DNA from 4 places in the Streptomyces sp. NPDC045846 genome. Region 2 is predicted to be linked to each of the others. Evidence: riboswitches for the same ligand, from Rfam matches in the RefSeq annotation. Region 2 holds a riboswitch; each other region holds the start of a gene.
What was found. A riboswitch is a leader RNA that binds a small molecule or an ion and turns the genes downstream of it on or off. The one in region 2 is predicted to bind cobalamin.

Region 1 (4,203 bases), on a different contig from region 2:
GCTGGTTCACCGGGCACGCCCGGTGGTACGGGTCGCTGTTCACCCCGAGCGCCGCGCGCAGCCCGTACGCCGCCTCGCCCTGGCGGGGGGAGAAGGGCGCGCTCTGGGACGTCGGCCCGCACGCGCTCGCCGTGCTCGCCGGGGTGCTCGGCGAGGTGACCTCGCTGACGGCCGCCGCGGGCCCCGGCGACACCGCCCACCTGGTCCTGCGGCACGCCTCGGGCGCCTCCAGCACCGCCGACCTGAGCTTCACCGCGCCGCCGGCCGCCGCGGGCGTCGAGGTCTCCCTGCTGGGCGCGGCGGGCGCCGCGGTGATGCCCGAATGGGGCGGCGCGCTCGACGCGTTCGCCGGGGCGCTCGACGCCCTGCTTGAGGCGGCCCGCACGGGGGTGGCGCACCCCTGCGACGTACGGTTCGGGGCGCGGATAACCGAGTTGCTGGCCGACGCCGAGGCGCGGCTCGGCCGGGACTAGCGCGACAGGGCCTTGCGTACGGCCTCGTCGGTGCGGCCCACCACGGCCGTGCCGTCGTCCGCCGTGATGATCGGGCGCTGGATGAGCTTCGGATGCTCGGCGAGCGCCGTCACCCAGCGCTCGCGCGCGTCCGCGTTACGCGGCCAGTCCTTGACGCCCAGCTCCTTGGCGGCGTCCTCCTGGGTGCGGGTGATGTCCCACGGTTCGAGGCCGAGCCGGTCGAGCACGGCCCGGATCTCGTCGGGGGAGGGCACGTCCTCCAGGTAGCGCCGCACCGTGTACTCGGCGCCCTCCGCGTCGAGCAGACTCATCGCGCCGCGGCACTTCGAACAGGCCGGGTTGATCCAGATCTCCATGCCGCCAGGCTACCCGCGCCGAGCCCCCAAAGCCCCGCTGGCCAGGGCCGATTGTCAGTGCCCCCCAGTAAAATGGAGGCAGTAAGTGAGGGTTCCCGACTGCCCAGGAGGATGCCCATGACCGCTGCCGTACTCACCTCGCACGCCCCGAAACAGCTGTCCCTCCAGCCCCTTCGCAAGGTCCCGCTGCCCGCCGGGCGTCCGCGCGTGTGGTACGAGTCCCACAACCGGCGCCTGAAGGCCATGCGCCTGGCCATCGCCCTGCTCGATACGGGGGTCTACCGGCCCGAGCAGGCGCCCGACCGCACGATACGCACCGTGGCCGCGCTCATCGGAGTGCACCCGCCGTCGGAGACGACGTGCCGCATGGTGCGTGCGCTGATCTACGACGGGCGCTGACCGCGCCCGGCCCGACTCGTGCCGGCGGGAAGCCGTCGGCACGAGTCGGGCACGCCGGTACCGGTACCGCTAACCGCGTACGTCCGCCGCGTACGCGTCGAGGAGGCGAGCGGTCGCCTCGTCGACCACGCGGTAGCGCACCACCCGCCCCTCCTTCTCACCCATGACCGCCCCGGCCGCCCGCAGCAGCCGCAGGGCCTGCGAGACGGCCGGGTCGCGCATGCCCGTCGCCACCGCCAGGTCGGAGACGGCGAGCGGCCCGGCCCGGTGCAGGGCGAGCAGCAGCGCGAGCCGGTTGGCGTCGGCGAGCAGGGAGAACCGGTCGGCCCAGGCCCGCACCCGGTCCGGGTCACCGATGGCCGCGATGGCGTCGCAGACCCGGTGTCCGTCGATGGTGCGGTGGCCGACGCGCTCGGCGGGGACGAGATGCATGCCCGCATCCTCGCAGCAGGGCGCCGCGATGCCCCGTGTGATCTTCGATACCTGCACAGCTGTGCAGGTAGGCAGGCGAGTCGTCGGCGTCTAGGGTGACCGGGCCGTGGTGTTCGGGAAGACCGGTGTGAAACCGGAGCGGCCCTCGCCACTGTGATCGGGTTCCCCGGCTGCCGGGGAGCTGCCGTCCCCTCGCGACGCCACTGGCCAGGATCCACCTGGCTGGGAAGGCCGGGCGGCCGCACCCACCCGTCAGCCAGGAGACCGGCCGCGGCATCTCACGAAGTGATCCACGAGGTGCTGGAGCGTGACCCGCATGACCCTGCCCGTTCGCACGTCCGCCGAGCCCGGCGCCGCCGCGCCGTCCTTCCACTGGCGGCGCGAGGACACCGTCCGAACCGCCGTCCTCCTCACGGTGATAGCCGCCCTCCACGTCGTCGCCTTCGGCGTGCTGTTCCTGCTCGTGGCCCCCGAGCACTACGCCGTGGGCACCAAGACCTACGGCATCGGCCTCGGCATCACCGCCTACACCCTCGGCATGCGGCACGCCTTCGACGCCGACCACATCGCCGCCATCGACAACACCACCCGCAAGCTGATGGCCGACGGCAAGCGGCCGGTCTCCGTGGGCTTCTGGTTCGCCCTCGGCCACTCCAGCGTCGTGGTCGTCATGGCGGGCCTGGTGGCCGGAGGCGCGCAGCTCGCGGGCACCCTGATGAACGAGGACTCGCGCGCCCACCAGGTGCTCGGCGTCGTCGGAACCACCGCGTCCGGCTCCTTCCTCTACCTGATCGCCGCCCTCAACCTGGTCGCCCTGTTCGGCATCCTGAAGGTGTTCCGGGCGATGCGCGCGGGCGCGTACGACGAGAAGGAACTCGAAGCGCACCTGGACTCGCGGGGCTTCATGAACCGCATCCTGGGCCGCTTCACCAAGTCCATCTCCCGGCCCGGCCAGATGTTCCCGCTCGGCTTCCTCTTCGGCCTCGGCTTCGACACCGCCACCGAGGTCACCCTGATGGTGATGGCCGGCACGGGCGCCGCCGCCGGACTGCCCTGGTACGCGATCCTGTGCCTGCCCCTGCTGTTCGCGGCGGGGATGAGCCTGTTCGACACCCTGGACGGCACCTTCATGAACTTCGCCTACCAGTGGGCGTTCTCCAACCCCGTCCGCAAGGTCTACTACAACCTCACCATCACCGGCCTGTCGATCGCGGTGGCCTTCTTCATCGGCACCATCGAACTCGTCGGCGTGCTGCACGAGAAGTTCGACCTCACCGACCCGGTCAGCGGCTGGATCGCGGACCTCAACCTGGACAACGTCGGCTTCGTCATCGTCGGCCTGTTCGTCGTGGTGTGGGCGATCGCGCTGGCGTACTGGCGGCTCGGCAAGGTCGAGCAGAAGTGGGCCCGGACCGGGGCCTGAGGCTCCCGGGGCTCACGCACCCGCGCGCGGCCCCGGCACCCCCCGGTCGTTCTGCAACAGCCACAACTCCCTGAACAGGCCCTCGGCGGCGACCAGTTCGGCGAAGGTGCCCTCCTGGAGGACCCGGCCCCGGTCGAGGACCACGATGCGGTCGGCGACCGCGACGTTGGCGAGGCGGTGCGTCACCAGGACCACCGCCCGGTCCCGCGCGACGGTGCGCAGCCCGGTGAAGATGCGGTGCTCGGCGCGGGCGTCGAGCGCGCTCGTGGGCTCGTCCATCACGAGCAGCCCGGCCGGGCGGTGGAAGGCCCGCGCGATGGCGATCCGCTGCCACTGCCCGCCGGACAGCTCCACGCCGCCGAACCACTCCCGGGCGAGCAGCGTGTCAAGACCGCTGCGCAGCCCGTCGACGACCTCCGCGGCGCCGGAGTGGGCGGCGGCCCGGCGCACCGCCTCGTCGCCGCCGTGCGGCTGCCCGAGCGTGATGTTGTCGCGCGCGGACATCGGCCAGTGCGCGAAGCCCTGCGGCACGACGGCGGTCTGCTGCCACAGCGCCAGCGGATCGCACCGCTCCACCGCGACCCCGTCCCAGGTCACCGCCCCCTCGCTGGGCAGATAGAGCCCGGTGAGCAGCTTGCTGAGCGTGGTCTTGCCGGACCCGTTCTCGCCGACGAGCGCCAGCACCTCGCCCCTGCGCACCTGGACCGTCACCTTCTCCAGGGCGGGCCGTTCGCTGCCGGGATAGCGGTACGTCAGCGACTCGGCCCGTACGACCTCGGGGGCGGCCGGCGCCAGCGTGCCGCGCGCCATCCGGTGGCCGCCGGCCTCCTCGATGAACTCCGCCCAGTCGTCCAGGTAGAGCCCGGTCCGAAAGAGCCGCGTCCCGTAGCCGACGACGCCCCGCAGCGAGGAGGCGACCGTACGCAGCGCGAACACCGCGGTGCCCGCCGAGGCCACCGACATCCGCCCCGAGCCGAGCAGATAGGCGAGCGCCGCCCACACCACCCCGGCCGCGACCCCGCCCGCCAGCGCCCCGACGACCGAGTAGCGCGCGCCCTGGTGCACGGCCCTGTCGGTCGCGGCGTCCACCCGCCGCCCGATCGCCCGGTAGCGCTCCAGC
Region 2 (4,203 bases):
TGGTCGGTGGCGAGGTCGACCGTCTTCCCGGTGGCGGTGCCGACGGCGAGTTCCGCGATGCCGGTGGGCTGGGTGATCAGGGCCTCCACCCGGCCGTCGGCCTGGAGCCGCCACCAGCCGCTCTCGCGCGCCGAGGGCCGCAGGGGCGCGCCGTCCTCGTCGAGCAGCCAGGCGCGGGCCTCGTACCGCAGGAAGGGGCGGCCGTCGTGGCTGAAGGTGACCTCCTGCGCGTACGCGAAGTCCCCGGCGAGGGTGGGATATCCGCCTTCGCCCCGGCCGTACCAGGTGCCCAGGAAGCCGGTCACGGGCGCGAGCAGCGCGTGCGGCGCGGGCGCCTCGTCGGGCCGGTGGCCGTCGGGGTACGGGTACTCCGGTGCAAGGTCGAACACGGTGCGCGCTCCTGGGATCGGGGGCCGGATGCCAGAGGGAAGCCTAGGGTGTCCATCCTCCTCACGTTCCGTTCCACCACGGATCGCTCCTGCTCAAGGAGGGCGGGGTCGACCCGTGTGGGCGATGTCCACGGCGGGGGCCGCCGCTATCGTCGGTTTGGCACGGGGAGGGGCTCACACATGGTGCGTGTACGGATGTCGTCCCGGGCGGCGGCGCTCTCGCTGGCCCTCGCCCTGGCGGTCACGGCGGCCGGTACGGCGTCCGCGGCCCCGTCCGGGCGCGGGCCGCTGGACGGGGTGTGGCGCATGGACGGTTACGGCACCCTGGTGACGATCGGGAACGGGAAGCTCGCCACGTACGACACGACCCGGGTCAGCTGTCTGCCGGGCGCCGTCACCGCCGACCAGGTCGGCGCCCCGGGACCGGCCGGTGCGACCCGCTACGGCGAGGGCCCGGTCGCGACGATGACGGTCACCCCCGACGGGCACGGGCACGCCGTCCTCGCGCCCGACGACGCGGCGGGCGTACGTCATCTGAAGCGGCTGCCCGCCCTGCCCGAGCGGTGCCGGCGGCCCGCGGAGGAGGGGCCGCTCGCGGTGTTCGACCGCTTCTGGGCCACCTTCGCGGAGAACTACCCCTTCTTCGCCGCCAAGGGCGTCAACTGGCAGGCGGTCCGCGACCGTTACCGCCCCCTCGTCACGCCGGGCACCACCGACGCGGAGCTCCAGCGGATCCTCACCGACATGATCCGCCCGCTGCACGACGCCCACACGGCGCTGATCCACGAGGGCAGGACCGTCTACTTCGGGCTGCGGCCCGGAACCAGGGTGCCGACCCCGGAGCTGCGCGGGCGGGCGGCCGAGGCCGTAGCCCGCCAACTCGTGGCCCCCGTGCGGACGTTCGGCCAGGGCAAGCTCGTCGTCGGCGAACTCCCCGACCGGGTCGGCTACCTGAGGATCGACTCCTTCGAGGGGTACGCCGCCGGGGACAGCTACCAGCAGCAGGCGGCCGAACTCGACCGGGCCCTGGACGCGTTGATCCCGCCCGGCGCCCCCGCGGCCCGACCGCGCGGCCTGGTGATCGACTGCCGTCTCAACGGAGGCGGCTCCGACGCGCTCGGCCTGCGGATCGCCGCGCGCCTCACCGACCGCGCGTACACGGCCTACACGAAGGTCGCCCGCGACGGCCCCGACGATCCGGCCCGCTACACCCGCCCGCAGCCGATCGTCGTGCACCCCGCCCCGGCCCCGCGCTGGACCGGGCCCGTGGCGCTGCTCACGAGCGGGAGTTCCGTCAGCGCCGCGGAGACGTTCACGCAGGCGCTGATGGGCCGCGCACCCCGGGTGACCCGCATCGGCGAGAACACTCAGGGAGTCTTCTCCGACGTCCTGTTCCGCCCCCTGGCCAAGGACTGGGCGGCCGTCCTGCCCAACGAGAAGTACCTCGACCGCGCCGGCCACAGCTTCGACGGCCCGGGCATCCCGCCCCAGTTGCGCACCCCCGTCTTCACCGAGGACGACCTCGCCCACGGCCGCGACCCGGCACTCACCCTGGCCCGCCGGGTCCTCACCGGGAGCCGCTGACCGGCGCCGGACGCGCGGTGTGGCGCCGCCAGGGCCGCCACGTGCCGCAGCTCACCGCGCGGGCCGCCGAAATGCGGTTCCCGGGGCGCCGGTCGAGCATCTAGGCTGCTGGTGCAGCTGGTTCGCCCCGTCCGCCAGGCGGGATGCGTCGCAAGAGGGAACCCGGTGGGAATCCGGGACTGCCCCGCAGCGGTGAGCGGGAACGACCGCCGTCATACGCACTGGGCCCGGCCGGGCCTGGGAAGCGACGGCCAGTAGATGCCTCGTACGTCACGAGGCGTGCCCGCGAGTCCGAAGACCTGCCACTGCCCGTGCGCGACCGATCGCGCGCGGAGATCCCGGTGACCTCGAGGGCGGGTCGGCGTACGCACCGACGGTGACGGCACATGCGCCGCGCCTTTCGGTCCGTCGTCCCTTCGCGCCTTCGCCCGGTCCCGGGTTCGCTCCACCGAAGAGCTCGCGAAGGAGAGACTCGTGGCAACCGAGCCCACAGCCGCCGAGACCCACGCCACCGTGTACGGCTACCCCCGGCAAGGCCCGAACCGGGAACTGAAGAAGGCCGTCGAGGGTTACTGGAAGGGCCGCGTCGGCGCCGACGAACTGCGGCGCACCGCCGCCGAACTGCGCCGCACCAACTGGCGGGAACTGGCCTCCGCCGGGATCACCGAAGTGCCCACCGGCGACTTCTCGTACTACGACCATGTCCTCGACACCACCGTCATGGTGGGCGCGATCCCCGAGCGCCACCGCGCCGCCGCCTCGGCCGACCGCTCCCCGGTCTCCCGGTCCGCCGAGGGCGGCGGATGCGCCCTCGACGGCTACTTCGCCATGGCGCGCGGCACCCAGGACGCGGCGCCGCTGGAGATGACGAAGTGGTTCAACACGAACTACCACTATCTGGTGCCGGAGTTGGGCCCCGACACCGTGTTCACCGCGGACTCCTCCCGGCAGGTCGGGCAACTCGAAGAGGCCCTCGCACTCGGACACGCTCCGCGCCCCGTGCTCGTGGGTCCGGTGACCTACCTCCTGCTGGCCAAGCCCGCCCCCGGGGTGGCCGACGACTTCCAGCCGCTGACCCTCCTGGACCGGCTGCTGCCCGTGTACGCGCGGGTGCTGGCCGATCTGCGGGCGGCGGGTGCCGCCTGGGTGCAGCTGGACGAGCCCGCTCTCGTGCAGGACCGCACCCCCGCCGAGCTGAACGCCGCCGCCCGCGCCTATCGCGAGCTCGGCACCCTCACCGACCGCCCCAAGCTCCTGGTCGCCTCCTACTTCGACCGGCTCGGCGAGGCGCTCGCGGTGCTCGCCAAGTCACCCGTCGAGGGGCTCGCCCTGGACTTCACCGGGCCCGCCGCCGCGAACCTCGCCGACCTCGCCGCGGTCGGCGGGCTCCCCGGCAAGCGGCTCGTGGCGGGGGTGGTCGACGGACGCAACGTATGGATCAACGACCTGGAGAGGTCGCTGTCCACCCTGGCCACGCTGCTCGGCCTCGCCGACCGGGTGGACGTCGCCGCCTCCTGCTCGCTGCTCCACGTCCCGCTCGACGCGGCCGCCGAACGCGGCATCGAGCCGCAGATCGGCCGCTGGCTCGCGTTCGCCCGGCAGAAGACGGCCGAAATCGTCACCCTGGCCCGCGGCCTGACCGGCGGAACGGGCGCGATCACCGCCGAACTCGCCGCCAACCGGGCCGACTTGGCCTCCCGCGCCGCCTCGGCCGTCACCAGGGACCCGGCGGTGCGCGCCCGGGCCGCCGCCGTCACCGACGCCGACACCCACCGCGCCCATCCGTACGCACACCGGGCCGCCGCCCAGCACGCCCAGCTGCGGCTGCCGCCGCTGCCCACGACGACGATCGGCTCGTTCCCGCAGACCGGAGAACTGCGCACCGCCCGCGCCGACCTGCGCGCCGGACGCATCGGGGCCGGCGCGTACGAGGAGCGCATCGAGGCCGAGATCCGCGAGGTGGTCTCCTTCCAGGAGAAGACCGGCATCGACGTCCTGGTGCACGGTGAGCCCGAACGCAACGACATGGTCCAGTACTTCGCCGAACGGCTCACCGGCTGCCTCACCACGCAGCACGGCTGGGTCCAGTCGTACGGCACCCGCTACGTCCGCCCGCCGGTCCTGGCGGGCGACATCTCCCGGCCGGAACCGATGACGGTCCGCTGGACGGCGTACGCCCAGTCCCTCACCGGCCGTCCCGTCAAGGGCATGCTCACGGGACCGGTCACCA
Region 3 (4,203 bases), on a different contig from region 2:
GCCCGGCACCACCACGAGGTCGGCGTCGGCGAGCTCCTCGGGCCGGTCCACGAAGCGGACGACCACCCCGGGTTCGGCCGCGAGCGCGTCCACGTCGGTGAAGTTGGACATCAACGGCACCGCGCACACCGCGACCCGCAGCACGTCCTCGCCGACCGGCGGCGCCACCACGGACTCGCGCACGGCGCCGCGCATCGACACCCTGAGCCCGTCCTCCTCGTCGATGCCGAGGCCGTGGGCGTACGGCAGGATCCCGTAGGTGTGCCGGCCGGTGAGGCCGCGCAGCATCTCGATGCCGGGCTCCAGGAGCGAGACGTCGCCCCGGAACTTGTTGACGACGTACCCGGCGACCAGCGCCTGGTCCTCGGGGCTCAGCAGCGCCGTCGTCCCGAAGAACGAGGCGAACACCCCGCCGCGGTCGATGTCGCCGACCACCACGACGGGCAGCCGCGCGGCCCGCGCGATGCCCATGTTGACGATGTCGGTGCGCCGCAGATTGATCTCGGCCGGGCTGCCCGCCCCCTCGCAGATCACGGCGTCATACGTGCCCCGGAGCTCCTCCAGGCACTCCAGGACGGTGCCGAGCAGCGCCTCCCGGCCGCCCCCGCGCAGGGCCCGGCCCGAGGACGGGTCGGCGGAGCCGAAGAACCCGCGGGCGCTCAACTCGCCCACCGGCTTCCCCATGAGGACGACCTGGCTCGAGCGGTCGCTCCCGGGCTTGAGCAGCACGGGGTTCATCAGCGCGGTGGGCTCCACGCGCGCCGCCTGTGCCTGCATCGCCTGCGCCCGGCCGATCTCCGCGCCCTCGCGCGTGACGAACGAGTTCAGCGACATGTTCTGGCCCTTGAACGGCGCGACCTTGACGCCCTGCCTGACCAGCCACCGGCAGATCCCGGCCGTGACGACGCTCTTGCCCGCGTCCGAGGTCGTGCCCGCGATCAGCAGCCCGCCACCCATATACGTCCCTTCCTCACAGCGGCCCTCGCCGCGACGGCCGTGGCCAGCGTCAGCCAGCCCACCGTGCGCGAGAGCCGTACCGCCCGTTCGATGTCGGCGACTTCCACGGCCCGCCCCGGGCCGTTCAGGACCGGCCGGTGCTCGACGCGTCCGGCGTAGGAGAGCGTGCCGCCCAGGCGTACGCCGAGAGCGCCCGCGAACGCGGCCTCGACGGGGCCCGCGTTGGGGCTCGGATGCTGGGCGGCATCGGCCCGCCAGGCCCGTACCGCGCCCCTGGTGTCCGGGCCGGCCAGCGCGGCGAGCGCGGCGGTGAGCCGGGCGCCCGGCCAGCCCGCCACGTCGTCAAGGCGCGCCGAGGCCCAGCCGTACCTGCGGTACCTGGCCGACTTGTGCCCGACCATCGCGTCCAGCGTGTTGACGGCCCGGAAGCCCACGAGGCCCGGCACTCCCGCGAGCGCGCCCCACACCAGGGCGCCGACGACGGCGTCCGAGGTGTTCTCGGCGACCGACTCGACGACGGCCCGCGCGATGCCGTCGGCGTCCAGGGACTGCGGGTCGCGCCCGCACAGGTGCGGGAGGCGCTCCCGGGCCACCTCCACGTCGCCCGCGGCGAGCGCGCCGCCGATCGCCCGCGCCTCGCGGCCGAGCGAGGTGCCGCCCACCACGGCCCAGGTGGCGGCGGCGGTCAGCGCGACGGACGCGGCCGGTCGGTTCCGTACGGCGCGGGAGAGGAGGGCCGCGGCGCCCGCGGCGCCGCCCGCGCACAGCAGGGTGTGCAGCGCGCCCCGGCCGCGGTGGTCGCGCCACAGGACGCGCTCGACGGCGCCGGCCGCGCGGCCGAACGCGGCGACCGGATGCCCGCGGCGTGGATCGCCGAGCAGGAGGTCGCCGAGGAGTCCGGCGGTGGCGCCGTAGGCGAAGGTGCGATCGGCCCGCATGCGGTCAGCCCGCCAGGGCGTCGCGGGAAGGTCCGGAAAGTCTCAACTGGCAGGCGCGCATGGCGGTATGTCCTCACTCAGGGTGTCCGCGCCCTGGTTCGACGTGACCGGCGGTGAGAGTTCCTGGCTCACGGGGATCACTCCCCGGTGACAGTGGCGGGACCGCGCCGGATTCGCACCGGCTTCCTCTTCTGCCGCCGTAGCTGGCCGGTGCAGTCCACCACGCTGCGAGAACACCCGTCAACTTGCTGTTGACCTGCGGCGCGAGAGAGTGGGTGGTGCCACAGCGAAGCGCCCCCCGGCACAGGCCGGAGGGCGGCTCGGATGGTGCCTGTGGGTCAGGCGACGATCAGATAGATCCCGTACGCCACGGCCGCCGCGCAGAGCGCGAAGCAGGCGTACGCGCCGGTGCGGGCCACGGCCGGGGCGCCGCTGGCGGTGCCGGATGCCGCCGCCTCGCGCTTGCTGAGGCCGACGATGCCGAGGGTGAACAGGCCCACCAGGCCGACGGTCACCGCGAGGCTGACGCCGAAGACGGAGCCGAGAGCTGCCCAGTCGATGTGCATGAGGATTCCTTAGCTGTGCCGGAGGACCGGGGTCAGACCGTCGCCGGGGTGGGCGGGTCGGCGGGGGTCACCGGGGCCGGGGCCTGGATCGTGGCCTTGAGGTCGGTGGCCGCGACGGCCGCGCCGGTCGGGGGCGGGGTGACCGCGGCGATCGCGGTGGTGACGACGCCGGCGGGCTCGGCCTCGGAGGCCGCGCCGATCTCGTCGGCGGTGACGTTGTGGTGGTCGACCGGCTGGCGGCGCGACAGCTTCCAGATGGTGCCGGAACCGGCGATCAGGAGGATGGCGACGGCGACGATGCCCCAGGGGCCCTGCTTGGTGAGGAACTCGGCACCCGCGCCGACCAGGGCGGCGGCCGGCAGCGTCAGGACCCAGGCGACGGCCATGCGGGTCGCGGTGGACCAGCGGACCACACCGCCCTTGCGGCCGAGGCCCGCGCCCATGACGGAGCCCGAGCAGACCTGGGTGGTGGAGAGCGAGAAGCCGATGTGCGAGGAGGCCAGGATGACGGTGGCGGCACCGGTCTGGGCGGCGAAGCCCTGCGGCGGGCGGAGCTCGGTGAGGCCCTTGCCCATGGTGCGGATGATGCGCCAGCCGCCGATGTAGGTGCCCATCGCGATGGCAAGACCGGCCGACACGATGACCCACAGCGGGGGGTTCGAGCCCGGGTGCAGCACGCCGCCGGTCACCAGGGCGAGGGTGATGATGCCCATCGTCTTCTGGGCGTCGTTGGTGCCGTGGGCGAGCGAGACGAGGCCGGCCGAGGCGATCTGGCCCGCACGGTAGCCCTTGGCGGTGGCCTTCTCGTCGGTGTTCCGGTTGATCCGGTACGTCAGCCGGGTGGCCAGCATCGCGGCGATGCCCGCGACGATCGGGGCGGCGACGGCGGGGAGCAGCACCTTGGTGACGACGGTGGAGCCGTTGACCGAGGACCAGCCGGCCGACATGACCGCGGCGCCGATGAGGCCGCCGAACAGGGCGTGCGAGGAGCTGGACGGCAGCCCGAGCAGCCAGGTCAGCAGGTTCCACAGGATGGCACCGACGAGGGCCGCGAAGATGACCTCGGTTCTGATGCCTTTCTCGTCGATGATCCCGCCGGAGATCGTCTTGGCGACCTCCACCGACAGGAACGCGCCGACCAGGTTGAGCGCGGCGGACATGGCGACCGCCGTCTTGGGCTTCAGGGCGCCGGTCGAGATGGTGGTGGCCATCGCGTTGGCGGTGTCATGGAAACCGTTCGTGAAATCGAACACGAGAGCTGTCACGATCACAATCGCGAGCAGCAGCGTGATGTGTTCCATTTACCCAGGCAATCGTTCGACGTCAGTGGCTGGACGAACGTAAGTAACCTGAGTGAACGGAAGATGAACTGGGGCGGGCGCGATGGTGTCCGTGGCCACTTCTCGCCGCCCGCCGGGCCGGCGAGCCCGTTCACCGCCCGGCCGCGAACCGCCTCAACTGCTCGGACGTGCCGTTGAAGAGATTCTGGTCACCCGGCAGGCTCCCGCTCCCGTTCTCGTACTGCCAGAACGTCCAGTACGACCAGCCCGCCGGCAGCGCGCCCGGCGTGCTCGCGTACCGGGCGAGCCAGAGGGGATGGGCCGCGGCGAAGGCCCGGCTGCGGCCGGTGCAGGCGTTCCACCATCCGGCGGTCGTGTAAATCACCGGCCGCCGTCCCGTGCGCCGCAGCACCTCGTCGCTGAACCCGGCGATCCAGGCGGTCATCGCGGCGGGTTTCAGGC
Region 4 (4,203 bases), on a different contig from region 2:
GCGCCCGTCTCTCCTTCCGTCATCTCCTCACGCATCGCCCGCTCGAAGATCTCCCCGCGCCGTATGCGCCAGTCCTGGACGGCCGCGGCGTAGTCGGCCCGGTCCATCGGCCGCCGCTCGCGGCTCGGGTCGTCGACCTCCACCACGCGGTACGGTCCCTGCGCGTGCTCCTCGATCATCCGGTGGCGCAGGTCGGTCAGGGAGGCCTTGCGGGGGCCCTTGCCGACGACGAAGAAGACATCGGCACGGCGGATCGCCTTCACTGCCTCAAGGGTCAGGTGGTCGGGATTGCCCGCTCCGATGCCGACGACGAGGATTGCTCGCTGCTCCGTACTCATGCGGCCAGTGTGCCAAGGCGGGATCCGAAGGAGGCACCCGGTCCCGCGCCCCAACAGTCCGTCACTGCGGCTTTCGACCGCCGGCGGTCGAGCTGGACGGGCGTGAGAGTGCGGCGAACCGGGCGGAGTCGAGCAGGGCGCTGATCCGGCAGCAGAGGCGAGCCCCGTCCTGTCCGAACCGCCCGGCGGCACACGCGCCGTCAGGACCGGCTGAGCCGCAGAGTTCTGCCCGGGTCTCTTCCAGCAGGCCGGCGGCCAAGGTTAAGTCCCGGTTCAGGGCGCTCATACGTGTGCTCTGGCCGCCGAGCTGACGGCGTGCCAGGAGCAGACGCTCGTATTCGTGTGGGGTGAGGGCGACGACCGGGGCGCCGTCCAGGGCGATTCTTCGGGGCTCGGGGCGTCGGCTCACGGCGTTTCCTTTTCGGGTGTGAAGGCAGGGTGAGCGGCCGGGTCAGCTGGACAGGACGCAATCCCCGCACTTGGGTCCACGGCCGCCGGGGGCGGCGCGGTAGATCAGGCAGCAGCTGCGGCGCCGGAATCCCGTGTCGGGATCCGCGGTGCTCGCGCCGCGCAGGGGAGACTGCCGCAGGAGGCGGTCGGCGAGGGCACGGGCCCGTGCGGAGACGTCCTGGCGGCAGGCGGTGATCATGGTGACCGCCCCGTTGACAGCCGAGGCGACGTTCCCGGACAGGATGTGCTGGGACACCGAGAACTGCCCGATGGCGTCGGCGAGTTCACGAAGGGGCCCGTCCAGCAGCCGACTGCTCAGTTCGTCGGCGAGACGCGGAAGCGATTCTTCGCTGCCGGCCGTGAAGACGTCGGCAGGCAGTGAGAGCGGAATGGGACCGCCGATCACGGGCTGCCACCGCAGATCCGCGAGTTTTGGGGCGAGAACCACGCCGTGCAGGACCGCGGCGGCCAGCGGAGGTGAGACCAGCCGGGCGGCAAGTCCGAGGTGGGTCACGGAAGCCGCGACCCGTGTCTCGACCGCGTCCGGTGGCTGTCCGCCTGCGCCGGCCAGCCACTCTCGAATGCCGCTCACGCGAGTTTCGATCAGTTGACGGGACAGTGGCTGCCAGGGCTCGGACAGTTGTGACCCGGGCGGGTGCGTCTGCAGGGCGAAGAACGGGCCGAGCGCGGTGATCTCCTCGATCACCGCGCTGGTGGTGGGGCCGGTCATGCCGGGACGGGGTCCGACTCCGGTGAGGGAGCGGAGGTATCCGGGCTGACGGGCTTGAGCAGGCGTTCCGCCAGCGGACCGAAGATCAGGCCGAGGGCCGTCCAGAGAATGAGCTGCGCGCCGAGCGAGTAGAAGCGGAAGGCGTACAACACGTCGGCGGGGAAGCCCGGGAAGACGATGTTGCCCTTCGGGTCCGTCAGCGGCAGCGGGGTCTCGGTGGGATGGTTGCCGTAGTTGGCCTTGTTGAACGAGAGGTGACCGAGCTGGGGCAGGACCAGCATGACGATGCCGATGGCCACGATGAACGCCGCCCCGGCGAGGAGGCTGGCGTTCCAGTTGCCGAATCGGGCTTGGAGCCGCTTGCCCAGGTAGACGGCTCCGGCCAGGAAGGCCACGGAGCAGACGACCATGATGAGATACAGGCCGCTGCGTTGCTGGATGGTCTCCTCGTGGCCGATCGCGGGCGGGTTCGCCGGGTACTTCAGGAACGGCACCAGATACATGCCGAGGAATCCGCCGCCTGCGACAAGCAGTGCCAGGTTGCGGGCGCGCAGTCCGCCGGTGCGGCCAAGGCAGACGGTGTAGGCGACGGCGAACAGGGCGCCCATCGCCATACCGAAGAAGATGATGCCGACCCCGATGCCGACGTTGGCCTGGATGGTGCGGCTGAACAGATCGGGACCTGCGGCCTCGGCGTGCAGCCCGGCCGCCTTGTCCAGCGCTTCCTGAGCCGCGTCGCGTCCGCTTTCGTAGTCGATGGCCTTGGCGATCTGCGGCTCGGCGAAGATCCGGGCGAAGACGAAGGCGAGCAGGCCCGCGACTGCGCCGGCGAGTACGCCGCGCAGTATGAGCTTCTTTTCCATGTCGAGTTGTCCGTACGTCCGGGTTCCGGTGGCTCAGTGGCAGGGGAAACCGAGGAAGTGGCGGGCGTCGTGGACGAACTCGTGCACGTGCATGTCGTTGCCGAACACCGACACGGCGCCCTGGTCGACACCGACGAAGTAGTAGACGGCCAGCGCGATCAGCGCGGTGGTGACCAGCCACAGAACGGACTTGGAGACCGGCAGGACGACCGGCGTGGATGCCGGGCGCGGGGATGTGGAAATGCTGCTCAAGGCGAGCCCTCCTTCGGGGATCGTGCGTCCCTCTGCTTGTACGGGCGGAGTGAGGGGTCAGTGTCTGACTCGCCTGCCACCTTCCGGTGGCGGACTCACAGTGGCGCGACCGTGCTGGAATCCCACCAGCTTCCTTACGCCCTCACTACAAGTGCACAGTATGGCTCACCTCAGGGGCCGTCAATCAAGCCTTTCCAAAATCGGCGCACCGGACGGCGAGCCTGCGCACTTGCTCACGAATGCGCAGCTCACGGGTCGACTTGAGGCTCAGGGTCCTCACTCTGACAGGCCGGCCGGTACCGCTCGATGATCCGGGCCGTCGTACGAGACCGACGGCGGATCAGGGCGTTGTGGGCCAACTGCTCGGTGATGTCACCGATCCCCAGGAGCATGTGCACCACGGCTTCGTTGGCTCCTCCGTGCAGGGGCCCCTTCAACGCGCCGATGGCGGCGGTGACCGCGCTGTGAGAGTCCGAGAGAGTGGAGGTGACCACACAGGCGGTGAACGTCGAGGCGTTGAAGCTGTGTTCGGCGTACAGCGTGAGGGAGATCTCGAAGCAGCGCACCACGTCCGGGTCTGGCACGCTCCCGAAGCACAAGTGGAAGAAGTTCTCGGCATACCCGAGGGATGTCGGGCGGGATCGGGCCCAGGCCCCGGTGGCGGCGCTGATCGGCCGCCGCCACGGTGGGCAACTTGGCCAGCAGGGTGAGGGACTTGGCCCGGTTTGCGGCAGGAGTGCCGTCGCCCTCGGTCAGGTCCTTGGCGCCGAACCAGCTGACCGCGGTACGGAGGACGTCCATCGGGGGCGCGCTCCTCATGCCCCACACCGCCTTTCACACGGCGGCCGAGCAGGTGCGCCATGACATCGAATTGCTCTCCGCCCGCTTCGGCGTCGGCATCGAGACGGTCTGCCACCGCCTCAGCGCCCTCCAGCGGACCGGACGGCGAGGCGCCCCCTTCTCCATCCTGCGCGTCGACCGCGCCGGGAACATCTCCAAGCGACAGTCCGCGACCGACTTCTACTTCTCCGGGCTCGGCAGCATCTGCCCCCTATGGACGGTGTACGAGGCGTTCTTCGCACCAGGAAGGGTCCTGACCCAGGCCGCCGAAACGCCGGACGGCAAGCGGTACTTCTGGGTCGCGCGCACCATCACGCACGCAGCTCTCGGCCATCACGCCCCGCGCGCCGAGTTCGCCGTCGCCCTCGGCTGCGAACTGCGCCGCGCCCACTGGCTCGTCTACGCCGAGGGCGTCGCGCTCGACGACCCCCCGCGCCGCCACCCCGATCGGCCTGGGCTGCCGGATCTGCGAACGCCGAGACTGCGCGCAGCGGGCCCGGCCTCCGGCAGGCGGACGACTGGCCGTCGATCCCGACCGGCGCACCTACCTGCCCTACCCGCTGGAGAGCACCGCCGTGACGGCAACCGTTTTCCCGCACGGACCTCTCCCGGTGCCGGCACCCCAGCTCGGCATGAGTACTGCATTACGACACAAGCGACGGGTACCGCGTGACGGGCGGCACCGAATGCGTCTCGACGGCATCTCCCGCCTGGCTGATCTCGGCCCAGA

Region 1: linked by a shared signal. The riboswitch ahead of nicT (Nickel transporter NicT) and the one ahead of metE (5-methyltetrahydropteroyltriglutamate--homocysteine S-methyltransferase) in region 2 are both predicted to bind cobalamin.
Region 3: linked by a shared signal. The riboswitch ahead of AC07F3_RS28720 (cobalamin biosynthesis protein) and the one ahead of metE (5-methyltetrahydropteroyltriglutamate--homocysteine S-methyltransferase) in region 2 are both predicted to bind cobalamin.
Region 4: linked by a shared signal. The riboswitch ahead of AC07F3_RS34225 (CbtB domain-containing protein) and the one ahead of metE (5-methyltetrahydropteroyltriglutamate--homocysteine S-methyltransferase) in region 2 are both predicted to bind cobalamin.

What each region holds. Positions count from the first base shown of each region.
Region 1 covers NZ_JBWKKJ010000002.1:886,784-890,986, forward strand. The annotation lists gene AC07F3_RS08865 (Gfo/Idh/MocA family protein) at 1-473, shown strand, start outside; gene AC07F3_RS08870 (arsenate reductase family protein) at 470-829, opposite strand; gene AC07F3_RS08875 (hypothetical protein) at 947-1,228, shown strand; gene AC07F3_RS08880 (metalloregulator ArsR/SmtB family transcription factor) at 1,298-1,660, opposite strand; cobalamin riboswitch at 1,751-1,947, shown strand; gene nicT (Nickel transporter NicT) at 1,977-3,083, shown strand; gene AC07F3_RS08890 (ABC transporter ATP-binding protein) at 3,096-4,203, opposite strand, start outside.
Region 2 covers NZ_JBWKKJ010000001.1:954,154-958,356, reverse strand. The annotation lists gene AC07F3_RS04240 (heme-binding beta-barrel domain-containing protein) at 1-389, opposite strand, end outside; gene AC07F3_RS04235 (S41 family peptidase) at 570-1,973, shown strand; cobalamin riboswitch at 2,074-2,294, shown strand; gene metE (5-methyltetrahydropteroyltriglutamate--homocysteine S-methyltransferase) at 2,448-4,203, shown strand, end outside.
Region 3 covers NZ_JBWKKJ010000010.1:371,075-375,277, forward strand. The annotation lists gene AC07F3_RS28715 (cobyric acid synthase) at 1-957, opposite strand, end outside; gene AC07F3_RS28720 (cobalamin biosynthesis protein) at 939-1,895, opposite strand; cobalamin riboswitch at 1,994-2,132, opposite strand; gene AC07F3_RS28725 (hypothetical protein) at 2,234-2,461, opposite strand; gene AC07F3_RS28730 (inorganic phosphate transporter) at 2,494-3,762, opposite strand; gene AC07F3_RS28735 (lysozyme) at 3,893-4,203, opposite strand, start outside.
Region 4 covers NZ_JBWKKJ010000015.1:172,509-176,711, forward strand. The annotation lists gene cobF (precorrin-6A synthase (deacetylating)) at 1-338, opposite strand, end outside; gene AC07F3_RS34215 ((2Fe-2S)-binding protein) at 790-1,518, opposite strand; gene AC07F3_RS34220 (CbtA family protein) at 1,515-2,381, opposite strand; gene AC07F3_RS34225 (CbtB domain-containing protein) at 2,415-2,633, opposite strand; cobalamin riboswitch at 2,672-2,821, opposite strand; partial or broken gene AC07F3_RS34230 (citrate/2-methylcitrate synthase) at 3,005-3,437, opposite strand; partial or broken gene AC07F3_RS34235 (helix-turn-helix domain-containing protein) at 3,349-4,039, shown strand; gene AC07F3_RS34240 (helix-turn-helix domain-containing protein) at 4,118-4,203, opposite strand, start outside.